Acaryochloris sp. CCMEE 5410: one gene and its partner. The protein of the gene in region 1 interacts with the protein of each later gene in a pairwise test. Links are inferred from orthologs where the notes say so. Each region holds a gene or a part of one and is shown on either strand. Other genes may lie near its edges. The genes, in order: lpdA and pcrA.

Region 1 (8,953 bases):
CCGGTCCGATTGGCTACATCGATCCTCTAAAGTTTTTTGATAGGCCAAGGCTTTGCGCAGGGAGACAACCACTTGTTTCGCCTGATTATATTCTCCAGATGCCGGGTTTAAGGACGGCAAGGTTTGCCGTTCTAGGATCTGGAGCAAAAGCTCATAATGGATATGTGAAGGCAGTGGAACTATCCCCATAACCGACCTGTATTATTGATTAGGTTCAACGGGTAACTGTTAGATAGTGATGCTAGCTGGCCGCTCATGAGGGTCAAATCATCTTCAGTAGACTGAATAACCTGAATCGATTTAGGAAAAAAGAGCAGAAATTTTAGCTTGCATTTGTTCTGTTTCACTATGGGTAGATGCATTGCCCGTTTCTTTTACTAAGGATTCCCCAATTAAGACCGCACCTGCCCCTGCCTGCTTGACTTGGGCCAGGTCTGCTGCGGTATGTAACCCTGACTCACTGACCACTAAGATATCTTGGTCTCGAAGGGCGGTCCCCTGCTGAGTCAGTAATTGGCAGGTGACCTCTAAATCGACTGTAAACGTCTCTAAATCTCGGTTATTGATACCGATAAGCTCAATTCCAGGAATATCCATGACCCTCTCTAACTCTGGGAGGGTATGCACCTCAACTAAGGCAGTCATCCCTAAAGATTTAATAATCTTGAGAAAATAGGTGAGGTCTTGATCGCTCAAAATGGCGGCAATCAGCAAGACTGCATCAGCTCCCCGAGATCGCGCTAGATAAATTTGGTAGGGATAGATCACAAATTCTTTGCAAAGCAAAGGAAGGCTGACGGCGGCACGAATCTGTTGTAAATAATCAAAGCTGCCCTGGAAAAATTCTGCATCCGTCAATACCGATAGACACGAAGCCCCAGCGGCTTCATAGGCCTGAGCAATGGCAACGGGATCGAAGTTTTCCCGGAGCACTCCTTTGCTGGGCGATGCTTTTTTGACTTCAGCAATCAGGGCAGGCTGAGTCTTGCCATGCTTTAACGCGTCCAGGAAGGATAGGGGGGGGTCACAATTGGCAACTTGCTTGCGTAAATCTAGAAGGGAGACAGAGTCCCGCATCTGCTCCACTTCCGTTTCTTTGAACCAAACAATCTTTTCTAGGATATTGCGAGGTTCATTTTCAGGGGTTTTAACCTGATATTGTAGCTCTTGAACATTAACGGCCACACTGGGGGGACGACGGCGAATTTCCATGGAGACCAAAACAGCTAGGGTCCAACAATTATAACGATTTAAGCGCCCCCCTTACTGTTCCAGGGTTTTTAGCGAGAACAGATTGCCATCAATGGGCGAAGCCTGCTGCTGCTCGCTTGAAGGCCTCATCGATCACCTCAGAAATGGTCGGATGGGTATGTACCAAATGGCTCAAGCTCTGGACTGGCTGCCCTTGGGCAACGGCATTAGAGACTTCATGAATCAGATCGGCGGCATGGAGGCCAATAATATGCCCCCCTAAAATCTCCCCTGTGTCTTCACGGTAGATTAATTTGGCGAGGCCGTCTGCCTCACTTTCTGCCAGGGCTTTGGAATTGGCTTTGAAATAGGATCGGACTGTTTTAATTTTAAATCCTTCCGTTTTGGCTAACTCTTTGGCTTGGGGTTCCGTTAAACCGACAAAACTAATTTCAGGATGAGTGAAGGCAGCAGCAGGAATACTGCGGTAATTAACGTCCCGAGGACGTTCGCAGATGTTCTCCACGACCACAATCCCTTGGGCAGAAGCGGCATGAGCCAGCATCATTTTGCCCGTTGCATCACCAATGGCATAGACGTGGGGGACTACTTCGCCTTGGCTTAACACCTGCATCTGATCATTCACTGGGATAAAGCCCCGTCGATCCGTATCCACACTAATGGCCTCTAAACCCAAATTATCCGTGGCTGGAATTCGCCCGGTTGCCACTAGGCAGGCATCTACTTCTAAGACCTCTACCACTTCTTTGGTCTTGACATCCGCCAGCTCAATTACAACGGGAGAACCAGGGGTCACCTTCTTAGCCAAGCGACCGGCATGGGTTTCAATATCCCGTGGATCGATTAAAACGCGCTTGGCAATCTTGGCAATATCGGGGTCGAAGGTGGGCATTAGCGTATCTAGGGCTTCGATAATCGTCACTTCACTGCCTAAAGCGGTATAGACATCGGAAAATTCGAGGCCAATATAGCCGCTACCGATAATCGCGACCCAATCAGGGAGCCAAGACAAACGAATAGCATCGTCACTGGTAAAGACGGTGCGGCCATCAATTTCGATTCCTGGGGGAACCCACGGTACTGAACCACTGGCGATGATAATGTCACGGGCAGTAATGGTCTGTTCACCTGCATCGGACTTGACGACCACTTTTTGGTTGCCAATGACTTTGCCCCAGCCGTGAATAATCTCGACTTTTAGGCGAGTGAGGCTATTGGTGAGATTGCCGCGAATGGTATCGACAAGGTTATCAGCATGGGCAGCAATTTGACCCCGGTCGAAGTTCACTTGACCCAGCTGAATGCCTAGGGATTGCAGATGATGTTGATCGCGGAGTTCACGCACCCGCCCGGACGCTGCTAACAAGGCTTTGGAGGGGATGCAGCCCCGATTGACACAGGTGCCTCCCATATCTGCAGCTTCAATAATGGCAGTTTTCAGGCCACAGTCTACTGCATGCAAAGCCGCACCATGACCGCCAACACCAGCGCCAATAATTACCAGGTCATAGTCAAATTGTTGGGTCACGTTGCTCTCCCGATCAGGAATCAATTCGGCGGGTTAGATGAACAATTATCTAACATCCATTCCCTATTGTTCACTGGAGCCGGGGCTTTAAGCAAGCGGGTGAGCGCTCATGGGGTTAAAATCTGCAAACGTCGGTCAATCTTGCAGGTATGGGTTTGATCTGCAATAGCGGCAAACAGGGTATGCGCCTGCTTGAAATCCGCAATGGCGGCCTGACGATTGCCGTTCAACACTTGGGCACTGGCCCGATTGAAATAAGCCCGAGCATGGTCGGGATCTCGTTTGAGAATTTCGGAGTATTCCATAATTGCCCCCTGAAAATCCCCTAGAGCAAAGTGGGCATTGCCCTTACCCAAATAAATCTCTAGGACGTCCGTTTTCAGATGGAGGGCCGCCTGAAAATCACTGAGGGCCGCTTGCTTTTTCCCCAGTTGTAAGTAAGCATTGCCTCGATTGTGGAGGGCAGAGGCATTATTGGGGGCTTTCTCCAGAATGGCATTGAAAGATGCGATCGCATTTTGTAGCCGCATTTCTTGGGTGGAGTCTAAACCTTGCTGGAATTGCTGATCTGGTTCCGTCACCGACAAGAACTCCGCATTTAAATAATTGAAGTCTAACGGTCGGATAGCGGGCTTTGTAGCGGTCGATCGGGCTGGTGGGGCAGGAGAACGGGGGGCCGTTGCCGAGATATTCGCTGTGGCAGTTGCGAAGGGTCGAGGGGACCGCTGCTCCATCGCGAGAGGCAAAAACTCTCCTTCAAAGAGGAGGTATCTGAGGCAAGTCATGAGTCCCAAGTACAACATCCATACCCCTAAAAAAGGCCGATTACCATACCAGATCAAACCTAGGGCAATCGCCGCGCCACCGGCAATATAAGCCCCGTAGACATCATGGCCCGCTAGGGGATGTTGCTTGCGGGTCCACTCCCACTGCAGCCCCCTGAAAATATAGCCACCATTCAGGGGCACGAGGGGGACTAGAGAAAACATGGCTAGGACGAAGTTAAATTCTTTGATGTGATTCAAAGAAATAATCACCGTCCCTCCCAGATTCAGGGATAAGTTGCCGAGTAGATTAAGGCCTGCATATAAGATAAAGTTCACTAGCGTTCCCGCAAAGTAAACTTCTAGCATTTGCAAGGGGTGGGCAAAGGTCTGATCGGTCTTAGCGACTGACCCCAGCCCCCGAATGTAAACCCCTTGGACCGAGATTTGATAATGCTTCGCTGCCAGGGCTCGACTCATCTCATGGATAAAGATGGAGAGGGGTAAGGCGAAGCCGACGATGACGCCGATAGCGAGGCCCAGGTCGGGGTGAAAGGCTTGACTCATCCGAGCCAAATACATCGACCCAAGGGCAATCGCAACTAAGCAAGTCAGATCTGCATAAAGGGGGATACCTGCAACGGCTCCAATTCGCCAGGGGTGAATGAATAGGTGCAGGATTTTTCGGATGTTCACGCTGTGATAGGCAAGTCAATAAAACAGCGATACGCTAGATGCGATCGCTGAAGGGTATGCATAGATGTCATGGAACCAAGCTCAGGTGCTCTATGGCTTGATTTGCAACAAAATTGACCTAATTGGCCGTAACCGCAAACTTTTGCTCAAATTCTTGGCGGTCAGCACAAATCTTGAAAATCTGGTCCATTTTGGTCAATTCAAAAATAATGCGCACCTGATCGTTCAGGGAGCATAGAAACATTTCGCCACCTCCAGCACGAACTGCTTTGAGCGTTGCGACTAAAGCGCCAATCGCCGAACTGTTCATGAAGGTTACGTCTTGCAAATCTACGAGGATGGTTTTGACGCCTTCGGCCATCACATCAGTGATTTCGCGGCGCAACTGATTAGCACTGATTCCATCTAGTAGTTCTGTGGGTTGGACAACTTTATGGCTCATCTCTGGTGAACTCCTCGTTCAGTTCTGTATGGATTTGGTTAGGGATTGGGCAAACTGGATAGACCGACCAGTCGCCCGAAATCAGGCGTTGTATACTCAGAATTCCCCATTCTTGAACCAAGGAAACATCCGGGTCCTAAATTTCAAAACCCCGGGCCGATTTTGTAGAGATATTGATAATGGAAAGCCAGGCTTGCGATTGGTTTGGGTCTGTAATTCGTCAGTGATAAATGGTCGAAAATGGTGCGTAATATCTTTGTTGAAAGAATGAAGAGTTGCTGAGTAAATGATTTGTAAACTAGGCTTGAAGAGACAGAATTAATTTACCTACTCTGAAGGTAAATCCAGTGCCCCCCACAAATGCTAAAAGATACGCCAGCATGAACCAAAAATTAGGCCAACGCAGATGGGTCAGACAGCTCTCCGCACTCGTGGTGGGTGTTGTCCTGTCCCAGCCTCTACCGGTATTGGCTGAGTCTAAAGACGAAAACGTATCCTACAGCGACTTTATTGAGCATATCGAGGCTCGTAGGATTAAGACTGCCAAGATCTACGAAAAACAACGGATCGCCGAATTCAAGCTCAAAGGCCAGCCCGAAGACGCTGAGTATTCCAAAGTCATTTTGTTTGATAAGGATCCAGAGTTATTCAGCATCCTGCGCGAGAACAAGGTTGACTTTGAACAAGTCCCTGATCCAGGGGAAAACCCCCTATTGGGCATCTTGTCTCAATTTCTGCTCTTTATCTTTATTATTTTTCTGTTTCTTGTATTCTTACGGCGAACAGCAGGATCGAGCAGTGGTCCAGGCCAAATTCTTAACTTTGGCAAATCCAAAGCGCGGTTTCAAATGGAATCCGAAACCGGCGTCACTTTTGTAGATGTGGCTGGGATCGAGGAAGCTAAGGAAGAACTCCAAGAAGTAGTGACCTTCTTGAAGCAGCCCGAACGATTTACGGCGGTGGGGGCTCGCATTCCCAGGGGCGTGTTGCTGATTGGTCCGCCGGGAACGGGGAAAACTCTGTTAGCTAAAGCGATTTCTGGAGAAGCAGGGGTACCTTTCTTCAGTATCTCTGGCTCCGAGTTTGTGGAGATGTTTGTTGGGGTTGGGGCCTCTCGGGTCCGCGATCTGTTCAAAAAGGCAAAAGAGAATGCCCCCTGCTTAGTCTTTATCGACGAAATTGATGCGGTCGGTCGCCAGCGAGGTGCTGGGATTGGCGGGGGCAATGATGAACGGGAACAGACTCTCAACCAGTTGCTGACAGAAATGGATGGTTTTGAGGGAAATACCGGCATCATTATTATTGCCGCCACTAACCGTCCAGATATTCTCGATACCGCTCTTTTGCGTCCCGGTCGTTTTGATCGCCAAGTCACGGTGGATTTACCGGCCTTTAAGGGGCGACTCGGCATTCTGGAAGTCCATAGCCGAGAGAAGAAAATGTCTCCTCAGGTCTCTCTAGAAGCGATTGCTCGCCGTACCCCAGGTTTCTCTGGCGCGGCATTGGCGAATCTCCTGAATGAGGCGGCAATCTTAACCGCTCGGCGTCGGAAAGATGCCATCACTGAGCTAGAAGTGGATGATGCCATCGATCGGATTACCATTGGGTTAACGATGGCTCCTCATTTACAGAGCAAGAAGAAGTGGTTGATTGCTTATCATGAGGTGGGTCATGCTCTGCTTGAAACTCTCTTAAAAGATGCCGATCCCCTCAATAAAGTTACGATTTTGCCTCGAGCAGGAGGGATTGGAGGATTCTCTCAGGCGATGTTTAATGAAGAGCGTGTGGATAGCGGTTTATATACACGAGCTTGGATGATCGATCGAATTACGATTGCTCTAGGAGGTCGTGCCGCCGAGGTTGAGGTGTTCGGTGATGCCGAAGTAACCAATGGTGCTAGTGGTGATATTAAATATGTTGCGGATATCGCGCGGGGGATGGTAACTCAGTTAGGGATGTCTGATCTAGGGTATGTTGCTTTGGAAAGTGACAACAATAGTGATGTCTTTTTAGGGAATGATTGGGGAAAGCGAGCAGAGTATTCCCAAGAGATAGCGATAAAAATTGATCGGGAAGTCCGAGACATTGTCATGCATTGTTATGACAAAGCACGACAGATATTGCGGGAGAATCGTAGCTTAGTCGATAAGCTGGTGGAGGTCCTGCTAGAGCAAGAAACTTTGGAAGGTGATGAGTTTCGTCAAATTGTTCTTGACTATGGTCAAACAGTGGATAAAAAGCCTGTCATACCAGAACCGTTATCTTTAACGCCTTAGATGTTTGAAAAACCGTGAGTGTTCGCTCTGCTTATTTGCTGGTAGCTCATGGAAGTCGCGATCCAAGATCGCAAGCTTCGCTGCATCAATTGGGTGAAGGGGTGAAACAATCCTTGCAATCTCAAAGGGACCGGCCTCTATGGGTAAAGACCGCTACCTTGGAATTTGGCTCTGTTCCCCTGAAACAGCAAATTTGTAATTGGGGACAGCAGCTCACCCACATTGATCAACTCGTGATTTTGCCGCTATTCCTGTTACCTGGCACCCATGTCAGAGTAGATATCCCTGACGTGGTGACGACGGTGCGCCAGTTTTTACCGAAGTCCTTAGAGATTGAGGTGCGATCGCATTTAGGTAGCCATCCAAACCTCTTCCAAATTCTACGGGCTACCATGGCCGGTACGGATGTGGATCGCTGGATTCTGCTGTCCCATGGCAGTCGATATCCAGGAGGGAACCAACCGGTTGAGGCCTTGGCCCAACAATTAGATGCAGCGCCAGCCTACTGGTCCGTATCTCCGAGTTTGCGACAAACGGTGACTCAAATGGCGGCTCATCCTGGGTTGAAGGTGGGTATCAAGCCCTATTTTTTGTTTACGGGCAGTATCATAGACACCATTTCCCAGGAAGTTGATCAGCTAAAATGTGATTTTAAGCACATAAATTTAACTTTTTCTTCACCTTTAGAGCCCAGTGCTCCCCTCGTTCATTTAATTCAAGATTTAATAACTGCCTGATTGTTTTACCCTCTTTTTCAGGTTGTCTATGACCACTGATTCTCCCCAGCCGCCAGCCACTTGTTCTGGGAAAGTATATCTTGTGGGAGCGGGACCCGGTGACCCCGGATTACTCACGCTCAAAGGTAAGACACTTCTAGAATGTGCTGATGTGGTGATCTATGATGCCCTCGTTAGCCCAGAAATTCTGGCTATGATTGGTGCTCAAGCCGAAAAGATTCATGCCGGTAAACGTCGTGGGCAGCATTCTCTGTTACAAGCAGAAACCACCCAGTTGCTGATTGATAAAGCCCAAACCCATGCCGTCGTCGTCCGACTCAAGGGGGGAGACCCCTTTGTCTTTGGCCGAGGGGGAGAAGAAATGGAAGATTTAATCCAAGCAGGGGTTGCTGTGGAGATTATTCCAGGGATTACAGCAGGTATTGCAGCACCGGCCTATGCAGGCATTCCGGTCACCCATCGCAACTATAGTTCCTCCGTTACCTTTGTGACTGGCCATGAACCGATCGACAAATATCGACCTCGGGTCAATTGGCGAGCCATGGCGGAGGCATCCGAAACCCTGGTGATTTATATGGGGGTGCATAATCTGTCCCATATTTTGTCTGAGCTGGACGCGGCAGGAAAAGACCCAGATACCCCCATTGCATTAGTTCGTTGGGGGACTCGCCCCGATCAAGAAGAACTCGTGGGGACCTTGGCCACTATTCTCAGCCAAATGGAAGCGGCTCAATTTGAGGCTCCGGCTGTGGCCGTCATTGGAAATGTGGTCAATCTTCATCCCCTATTGGCCGAGAGTCGTCCAAAGGTAATTCCTAGGCAGTAGAGTGTTAAACGACCGCTATTGAAGGCTAGTGTCGTGACGACTGAGATTGCTCAACGAATTATTGTGCCGTTGGATGTGCCTTCAGAGGCAGATGCGATCGCATTGATCGATCAAATTCCTCAAGTGCAATTTTGGAAAGTAGGGTTAGAGCTGTTTGTTAGCTGTGGTCCCAGTATCCTAAAGCAGCTCAAACAACGCCAAAAAAAGATTTTCCTCGATCTGAAATTCCACGATATTCCCAATACCGTGGCTGGTGCTTGCCGATCTGCTGCCACTTATGGAGTGGATCTACTCACGATTCATGCTACAGCAGGGCGTCCTGCCCTCTCTGCTGCGCAACAGGCTTTACAGGAAGGTGCCCAAGCGGCTCAAACGTCTCCCCCGAAGTTGATTGCAATTACAGTGTTGACCAGTCTCTCGCTGCGGGAGCTGGCCTTAGACTTAAAAATACCCCTAGAACTGCCAGAGTATG
Region 2 (9,055 bases), on another replicon or contig:
GACGGTCGTTGCTGGAATTTGGACTAACTACAGTGGGGGTATTAGCCTTGTTGATTGGGCTGTCCTATCTGACTCGTTAGCGAATCGTCTCAAACCACATGCAAGTTGACGTCCATATTCAGTGGGATCTTGAAGACAGAGCCATCCCATCTTCGTTAGTAGAGAATGTGCTTAAACAAGCCCATCAAATTACAGCTGTGACCTGGCAATCTTGGTTTCAGCACTGGTTTGAGTATTTGCAGCCTGGTATTTCTCCGATCCAAACCTATGAATTGAGCCTACTGCTCACGGATGACGCGGCGATCCAGAATTTGAATGCAACCTATCGGCACCTAGATCGCCCCACAGATGTGCTGGCCTTTGCAACCCTTGACTTAACCGATCAGCCGATAGATTTGTGGTCAGAGATGCCTGTGGAGCTCGGCGACATCATTATTTCGGTAGAGACTGCAGCGCAGCAAGCACAAGAGCAACAGCATCCCTTACAGCAGGAGCTAGCTTGGTTAGCGACCCATGGATTGTTGCATCTATTGGGGTGGGATCACCCGACCCCTGAATGCCTCCAAAATATGTTGGCGCAGCAGCAATCATTAATCAATCTCACGAATGTATCGGCAGCAACTAGCTAGACCTAGAAGAGTTTGTTAGAACTGTGGGTAACCTAAACCATAGTGAGTGAGAAATACTTCTCTGATTAAGCAATAGACAATTTAATCCTTGATTCAGACCCATCGCTTTCAGATTTATTGCAGCCATGCCCTTTGCGGTCGTAGTGTAGAATCGTTAAAAAGATTAAATTTATGTCAAATAAATCTATAATCTCTTCACAAAGTAGCACTGAGCCTGAACCAGCGCGGCTTAAGCGTGAGCTGTCATTCAAAGTCGCTCATAATCTATTTGTGAGTTTTAAATATGCCTGGGCCGGATTGAGTTATACCTTCCAAACTCAGCGTAACTTTCGGATTCATACCGTGATCGGTAGTGTGGCCTTAAGTATGGGGTTGTCCCTTCATCTTGAACCTGTAGAATTGGCTGTGATTGCCTTGACCAGTGGTTTAGTGCTGGTCATGGAGTTACTAAATACCGCTTTGGAAGCGGTTGTTGATCTAACAGTGGAGCGGACTTACCATGAGTTGGCCAAGATAGCCAAAGACTGTGCAGCCGCAGCTGTTTTAGTATCAGCAATGGCAGCAGTGGTGATTGCTGCATTTCTAATTATTCCGCCTTTTCTAGCTCTCTTTCAGGCTTAAAACGCGTTTTGATGTGATGACAGCGCTGTTTGCAGTCAGGTTTATAGCTGCAAAGTAGGATAAACACGCTAAGTTGGAGAGATAACTTTCTCTTGGGACAGGAGCGCAAGCCTTGCTACTGGTTGTTGATAATTACGACAGCTTTACTTACAACCTGGTTCAGTATTTGGGAGAACTCGCCACTGAATTTGAAGTGGCCCAAGATATTCAGGTTTTTCGCAATGATCAGATTACCCTAGCCGAAGTTGAGAAGCTCCAGCCCGATGCAATCGTTATATCTCCAGGGCCGGGACGGCCTCAAGATGCTGGAATTTCTCTAGAGCTGATTGAGCAATTGGGTGCAACCGTACCGATCTTGGGAGTCTGTTTAGGCCATCAGAGTATTGGCCAAGTGTTTGGTGGCGATATTGTGTCTGCCCCAGTGCTGATGCATGGTAAAACATCCCCTATCCGTCATAAATCCACGGGGGTTTTTTCCGGGTTAGATAATCCTTTTACCGCAACTCGGTATCATAGTCTGGTGATAGAGAAGGAAACCTGTCCAGAGGTCCTAGAGATTACGGCTTGGACTGAGGACGGCACGATTATGGGGGTGCGTCATCGGAACTATCCTCACATTGAAGGCGTCCAGTTTCACCCAGAGAGTATTTTGACGACATCTGGGAAACAACTGCTCAAGAATTTTCTGAGCCACCTTCCTACCGATGGCTAATACTGATCGGGTTTCACAGGACATACATTCAGGGATACATCACAGAGAACTATGAACCGTCGCCGCTTCATGCACTATGTGCAAGCAGGATTGATCACCAGCTTGGGAACTGGTCTTGCCACCCATTGGCAGTCTTCATCCGCCCAAGCCGCAGGCTCTCTGAGCATTCGTTGGCTAGGCCATACTTGTTTCTTATTCTCAGGCAGCGGTATTCAGGTATTGGTCAATCCTTTCCGTCCTGCGGGTTGTACGGCTAAATATCCGTCACCCCAAACGTCGGCCAATATTGTTCTTATTAGTAGCCGACTGCTGGATGAAGGGGTGGTTGAAGGTTTACCCGGAAGACCCAAGTTATTGTTTGAACCGGGGGCTTATAAAACCAACGGTTTGCAGTTCCAAGGTATACGGACGCTCCATGATCGGGTCAACGGCTATCGGTTTGGCACCAATGTGGCTTGGAAGTGGATTCAAGGGGGGGTAAATGTGGTTCACTTAGGCGGTATTGCCTCTCCCATTAGTGTAGACCAGAAGATCCTAATGGGGCGGCCGGATGTGCTACTGATTCCCGTGGGTGGCAGTGCAAAAGCTTATAACCCAGAAGAGGCAAAGGCTGCGGTTCAAGCCCTCAACCCTAAAATGGTGATTCCGACCCATTACAAAACGGCTGCTGCTGACGAAAGTTCCTGTGACCTGCAGTCGGTGGATGCGTTTCTTTCCCTGATGCAAGGGGCTACCATTCGACGATCTGGTGGGAGTGGTCTAACGGTTAGTTCAGGTAACCTTCCCAGTTCCGGTCCTGTTATTCAAGTGTTGAGTTATTGAGCTAGATCGGTGGCGTTTAGTAGCCTATACCGTTGCCTTAATGCTGCATGGGTATTGGAGGAAGAATCATCTATCATTCCCTGGAGTGTTGATGATGTGTTCTTATCTCTTCAGTGGGTGTCCTAGACAGCCCTAGAGGAGGGTATGCCTTGTAGCAATTCATCAAAAAGGGACGACTAGAGATTCCTTAGGGTTAAGGAGAGATTTGGCTATGGTTTGGTTGTTTCTCGCGGCTTTGTGGGTAGGATAAGGCGCTACTCTTGCCCTTTATTCTCTAACTTTATAATTTTTTCTAACTTGCGTTTCTATTGGAATCACGTATGGTGGGCACAGAGATTGTTCGAATACTCAATTCCATTGGCATAACATCTCTGCTAAAGACGATACTTCTGAATTCTTCTCCTTGATTTTTTATGTCTGCTATTCCTGACTTTTTAAGTCATCTCAATCCTTCCCAGCGACAGGCAGTGGAACACTTCTGTGGTCCGCTGTTGGTGGTAGCGGGGGCTGGATCGGGTAAAACTCGAGCCTTGACCTATCGCATCTCTAATTTGGTGATGCGCCATCAGGTTAATCCCGAAAATATTCTGGCTGTGACTTTTACGAATAAAGCGGCTCGGGAAATGAAGGAGCGGATTGAGAAATTATTTGCGGAACAGCTGGCCCAGCAGGATCACGGCAAAGCCCTAGAATTGTTAGCACCTCAGCAGCAGACAAAGTTGCGATCGCAAGTCTACAAAACCATTACCAAACCTCTCTGGATTGGCACATTCCATAGTCTTTGTGCCCGCCTGTTACGGATGGAAATTGAGAAGTACCAGGATGAGAAGGGCCGTAAATGGCAGCGTAATTTCTCTATCTTTGACGAATCAGATGTCCAGAGTCTGATCAAAGATATTGTGGTCAATCAGCTCAATCTCGACGACCGTAAATTCCAGCCTCGTTCCGTCCGCTTTGCTATTAGTAATGCTAAAAACCAAGGCTGGAACCCCCAAGAGCTAGAAGCCAATCAACAGGATTTTCGCGGTCGCGTGGTAGCCCAGGTCTACAGCAAATATCAAGATTCCCTAGCTGCCAATAACGGCCTGGACTTTGATGATCTGATTCGGGTGCTGGTGCAGCTGCTAAAACAGAACGGCCAAGTTCTGGGCTATTGGCACCAGCAGTTTCGCCATATGCTGGTGGACGAATACCAGGATACTAACCGCACCCAGTATGATTTGCTGCGGTTACTAGCGACCAACGGCACCGATACCCGCAACTTTAAGGATTGGGAGCATCGCTCTATCTTTGTAGTGGGTGATGCTGATCAGTCCATTTACTCCTTTCGGGCAGCAGATTTCAAAATCCTGATGGGATTTCAGCAGGATTTTGGCGATGGCCTGCCGGATGATGACACGCGGACGATGGTGAAGCTAGAGGAGAACTATCGGTCTACCGAAAACATCCTCCAAGTGGCCAATGAACTCATCGATAACAATACAGAACGCATCGACAAAATTCTTAAGCCGACTCGGGGTGCGGGAGAACCCATCTACTGCTATCGGGCGGATGACGAGCTGCATGAATCCGATTTTGTCGTGCAGCAGATTCGGACTCTAGAGCAATCCCACCCCGAACTGAGCTGGGGCGATTTTGCCATTCTCTATCGAACTAATGCTCAATCTCGGGCTTTTGAAGAGGGCTTAGTCCGTTGGAGTATTCCCTATACGGTGGTCGGGGGACTGAAGTTCTACGATCGCCGGGAAATTAAAGATGTTCTTGCCTATTTACGCTTAATTGTTAATCCGGCTGATACGGTCAGCCTCAAACGGGTGATTAATACACCCCGCAGAGGGATTGGCAAAACCACCTTAGATCGCCTTATGAATGCAGCCCAGGAGCTAGGAGTGCCCTTATGGGAAATGCTGACAGAAGAGACGGCAGTCAAAACCTTAGCTGCTCGTAGCGCCAAGCCAATTTTGCAGTTTGTGGAAATGATGCGGCATTGGCAAGGGCAGGTGGAAACCCAATCTGCAGCCAATATTATCCAGGGGATCTTAGAAGATTCGGGGTATGTTCGGGACTTAAAAAATCAGGGAACTGATGAAGCGGATGATCGAATTGGCAATGTCCAGGAATTGCAAAATGCCGCTTTACAATATGCAGAAGAGAATACCGATGAGTCTCTCCCTTCTTTTCTCGCTAATACGGCCTTGGCCTCTGATTTAGATGATTTAGATGAAAAAACTACGGTGTCACTGATGACATTGCATGCAGCTAAGGGGTTGGAATTTCCCATCGTCTTTTTAGTTGGCCTAGAACAAGGACTGTTCCCTAATTTCCGCTCTTTAGAAGATCCTGCGGCTATCGAAGAAGAACGCCGTCTTTGCTATGTTGGCGTTACTCGGGCTCAAGAAAGACTCTTTATTTCTCACGCACGAGAGCGACGACTCTATGGTTCAAGGGAGCCAGCGATGCCTTCACTGTTTCTATCAGAGCTGCCTCGAGATCTCTTACAGACTAATTCTTTATCGGCCATCCCGTCTGAGTCGCCCCATTCTGCAATGGGCCCAGGGACTAAAAAGAAAAAGATGCCCAATACCCATGCCATGGATTGGGCGGTCGGTGATCGGCTTGTTCATCGCGGGTTTGGACTAGGGGAGGTGACCCATATTTTTGGAGGTGGGAATAAAATCTGCTTAGCAGTTAAATTTCCAGGGATTGGCAAAAAGATTATTGACCCGAATATCACGGTATTGGATCGGGTGGAATGAAATCGAAATTCAAGTTATGGAGATACGAACATAACGAAGTATGCGCTTGATCGTTTTTGATTTTGACGGCACCCTTGCCGATTCCCTTGGCATATTTATCGAAGCCACCAATCGCCTAGCTAGAGATTTTCGATATGAACCTCTATCTCCGGTTCAAATCGAGCTAATGCGGAAGTTAGGGATTCAAGAAATTGCTCAAGAATTAGGGATTCCCAAATGGAGATCCCTTTGCTATTTGCAGCGTTTTCGGCAGGAGCTGACTCATAGTATTGACGATTTATCGTTAGTCGAAGGCATCGAAACCGCCCTCCATAATTTGAAGTCTGAAGGTTATCGTTTAGGGATTGTTACTGCTAATTCTCGCAGGAATGTTGAGTATGTTCTTCAGAAATATGCTATCGATCATCTCTTTGAATTTATTTATGGTGGTCAGATTCTATCGGGGAAGAGACGGACGCTAAAAAAATTGGCTAGACTCAAGGCCACTGACCCTAAAGAATTGGTTTATGTGGGTGATGAAATTAATGATGTGAAGGCAGCTAAACAGGTTGGTTTAACTAGTATTGCCGTTTGTTGGGGGTTTAATGACCGAACAGTTCTTGCGGAGAAAACCCCTAATTTTTTACTGGAGCACCCTGATCAGATTCTTCAAAGCCTGAGTCAAGGGCATCTATCGCTTGAGTCTGCCTAGTGAAGGGTTGGCAGACTCTCTCAGGCTTATCGGTGGATTTAAAAGTGCAGATGGGTATGCTGGAAAAGCAGCCTTACCTTCCTCCACTATGAGTAATTCCGTTGAAACCGCTAGCTTCCTGGAAGATTTAGATCGAATTTCTCAAATCCGCCAGGAAATTGCCTCCCACCTATCCAGCATTGCCGAAACCTTAGAAGATGCTGAACGGGCTGGAGAATCCGCCTCTGGATCATTGCAGCTTCAACAAGAAATTGAAGACGTGAGTGTCGCCTGCCGCAACTTAAAGCAGGGAGTTTTCCGGTTGATGGTTCTAGGAGATATGAAGCGAGGGAAAAGCACCTTCCTCAACGCTTTGATTGGAGAAAACTTACTGCCCAGTGACGTCAATCCCTGTACAGCCCTGCTGACCATCTTGCGATATGGTCCCGATAAAACTGTAACCGTCCACTTCAATGATGGTAAATCCCCCGAACAAATTGACTTTGCTAGCTTCAAAGACCGCTACACCATTGACCCAGAAGAAGCAAAGCAGCTAGAAGAACAAAAGCAGATTGCCTTCCCAGATGTGAGCCATGCCGTGGTCGAGTATCCGCTGCCGTTGTTAGAGAAAGGGGTTGAGATTGTCGATAGCCCAGGCTTAAACGATACGGAAGCCAGAAACGATCTCTCCCTAGGTTTTATCCAAAACTGTCATGCCATTCTGTTTGTACTGCGAGCCACTCAGCCTTGCACCCTGGCTGAACGTCGCTACCTCGAGAACTATATTAAAGATCGGGGATTGTCGATCTTCTTTTTGATTAATGCTTGGGACCAAATTAAGGAAAGTCTGATTGACCCCGATGATCCAGACGAATTGGAAGATGCTACCCGCAAACTCCATAAAGTCTTTCATGCCAACCTGGCAGAATACTGCCAAGTCGATGGCTATGACCTCTATGAAGAGCGGGTATTTCCCGTTTCAGCCTTGCAGGCTCTCCGCAAGCGAGTGAAAGATACGGATGCTAACTTAGAGGGCACCGGATTTCCCGACTTTTTGGCCTCACTGAATACGTTCCTGACTCAGGAGCGCGCGATCGCAGAATTGCGGCAAGCCCGAACCTTGGCTCGACAAGCTCTCAACCGAGTTCATGATGCCACAAATCGACGGATTCCCCTGTTAGATCAGAGCGTTCAGGAATTAGAGCAACGCATTGAGTCCGTCGAGCCGGAATTTGAGGATTTGAAAGAAATTGGTGAGAACTTTAGAGAAGATATTCATCGGATGCGAGATCAGCGATCGCGTTCGATTGCCGATTCATTTCGCACCTATATATTCGATTTAGAGGCAACCTTTGATCAAGACTTCCTCAAATATCAACCCCCTGATCTAGAGTTGCTGGATCTATTTAGTCAAGGACGCCGGGAAGCCTTTAACGCTGCTTTTCAACAAGCCTTTCAGCAGTATGTCAATGATAAGTTCTTTGCTTGGAGCATCCGCGCCGAGCGGGACTTAAAAGATGCCTTCGAAGAACTGTCTAAAAGTGCTGAGCAATACGGTAACTCTTATGCCAGAATTACCGACCGAATTACCGAAAAATTGACGGGGCAAAATATGAATGCTCGCGGTCCCAAACGTCAGTCCAATGATAACGTACCTGGATGGGCTAAATGGGCAATGGGTTTATTCTCCCTCGCCTCTGGCAATATCGGCGGGGCGGCAATGGCCGTTACGGGGTTTGACTTCCAGAGCATTATGCTCAACTTCTTCACCTCTGCTGGCATTGCCCTGATTGCTTCATCCGTCTTTGGCATTATGTTGGGGCCGATTACTTTTGCATTGGTGGGATTAGGCATTGGGGCGTTGCAAGCGGATCATGCCCGCAAACAATTGACCAAGGCGACGAAAGAAGAGTTTGTGAAATGTCTACCCCAAATTGCCCAGGAAAAATACCAGCCCATTTATAGCTCGGTCCAAGACTGTTTTGATGCCTACAACCAAGAGGTGATGCAGCGCTTGCAAGAGGATATCCAGTCTCGCAAACAAGAGTTAGACAACCTCCTAGAGCAGAAAAACTCACGAGAGATCGATCGCCAAACGGAAGTTGCTCGCTTAGAGAATTTAGAGCAGGCCGTCTCTACCGACTGTGAGCTGATCGAGACGGCCTATCAGAATCTATTGGCTACGGCATAACGCTGGTGTTGATTCAGAATGCAGGCCTTTTTCAGTTGAAACGGTTCTTTCCTGCCAATGCTGTTTGGGCTAGCGTTCTACCGCACCTAAAATCTTGAGCGTCTGTCGTTCAGCGTCAGTTAATCCAGTGGCCCCTGAAATGTTCATGCCTTCATACAATTTCGGGGGCTGCAGGGTGTGCAAGCATGTTCCAGTGTGCACATTCCAGACTCGGACCGTTTCGTCCATTCCGCCACTGGTGATGATATTGCCTTCGGCTGCAAAAGAAACTGAGAAGATACCGTCAGAATGACCTCCCAGCACTTGGATGCATTCCCCTGTCTGTGCTTCCCAAATGCGAACTGTGCGATCAAAGCTCCCACTTGCGATAGCCTGACCATCAGCACTAAAAATTACAGACAAGACAATGGCCGCATGCTCATTCATATGGCAGAGACATTTACCTTGCTCCAGATCCCAAAGTTTGACGCTTCCGTCATTACCCCCCGTCACCAGTAAAGACTCCTGGGGATGGAAGGCAACGGACCAGATCCAATCTTCATCACTCAGGGTTTGAACGCAAGCGCCTGAGGCCAGATCCCAAATCTGGACACTATTCAATCTTGACGTAGCCAGGTATTGCCCCGAAGGACTATAGGCCAAACCCAGCGCATA

The links.
Region 2: the proteins of lpdA (region 1) and pcrA interact in binary tests that used the Escherichia coli proteins (3 or more experiments, as listed by UniProt). The link is inferred for Acaryochloris sp. CCMEE 5410 from one-to-one orthologs.

What each region holds. Positions count from the first base shown.
Region 1 is NZ_AFEJ02000001.1:2,114,656-2,123,608, reverse strand. Bases 521-3,451 are described here. They hold lpdA (dihydrolipoyl dehydrogenase), read right to left. Parts: upstream 2,741-3,451; coding sequence 1,301-2,740; downstream 521-1,300. Other genes in these bases: ON05_RS09500 (tetratricopeptide repeat protein), read right to left, coding at 2,848-3,451; trpC (indole-3-glycerol phosphate synthase TrpC), read right to left, coding at 521-1,212. Also shown: ON05_RS09515 (DUF5340 domain-containing protein), read right to left, coding at 1-189; more of trpC, read right to left, coding at 301-520; more of ON05_RS09500, read right to left, coding at 3,452-4,200; ON05_RS09495 (STAS domain-containing protein), read right to left, coding at 4,319-4,642; ATP-dependent zinc metalloprotease FtsH, read left to right, coding at 5,023-6,918; ON05_RS09485 (sirohydrochlorin chelatase), read left to right, coding at 6,933-7,655; cobA (uroporphyrinogen-III C-methyltransferase), read left to right, coding at 7,684-8,481; pyrF (orotidine-5'-phosphate decarboxylase), read left to right, coding at 8,515-8,953. UniProt on the Escherichia coli protein: Lipoamide dehydrogenase is a component of the glycine cleavage system as well as of the alpha-ketoacid dehydrogenase complexes.
Region 2 is NZ_AFEJ02000002.1:1,294,993-1,304,047, reverse strand. The notes cover bases 2,836-5,868. They hold pcrA (DNA helicase PcrA), read left to right. Parts: upstream 2,836-3,197; coding sequence 3,198-5,540; downstream 5,541-5,868. Other genes in these bases: ON05_RS26800 (HAD-IA family hydrolase), read left to right, coding at 5,581-5,868. Outside these bases: ON05_RS26830 (DUF3285 domain-containing protein), read left to right, coding at 1-80; rRNA maturation RNase YbeY, read left to right, coding at 99-629; ON05_RS26820 (diacylglycerol kinase family protein), read left to right, coding at 801-1,250; ON05_RS26815 (aminodeoxychorismate/anthranilate synthase component II), read left to right, coding at 1,363-1,962; ON05_RS26810 (MBL fold metallo-hydrolase), read left to right, coding at 2,014-2,784; more of ON05_RS26800, read left to right, coding at 5,869-6,231; ON05_RS26795 (dynamin family protein), read left to right, coding at 6,320-8,401; ON05_RS26790 (NB-ARC domain-containing protein), read right to left, coding at 8,471-9,055. UniProt on the Escherichia coli protein: A helicase with DNA-dependent ATPase activity. Unwinds DNA duplexes with 3'-5' polarity. Translocates on single-stranded DNA with 3'-5' polarity. Initiates unwinding more efficiently from a nicked substrate than double-stranded DNA.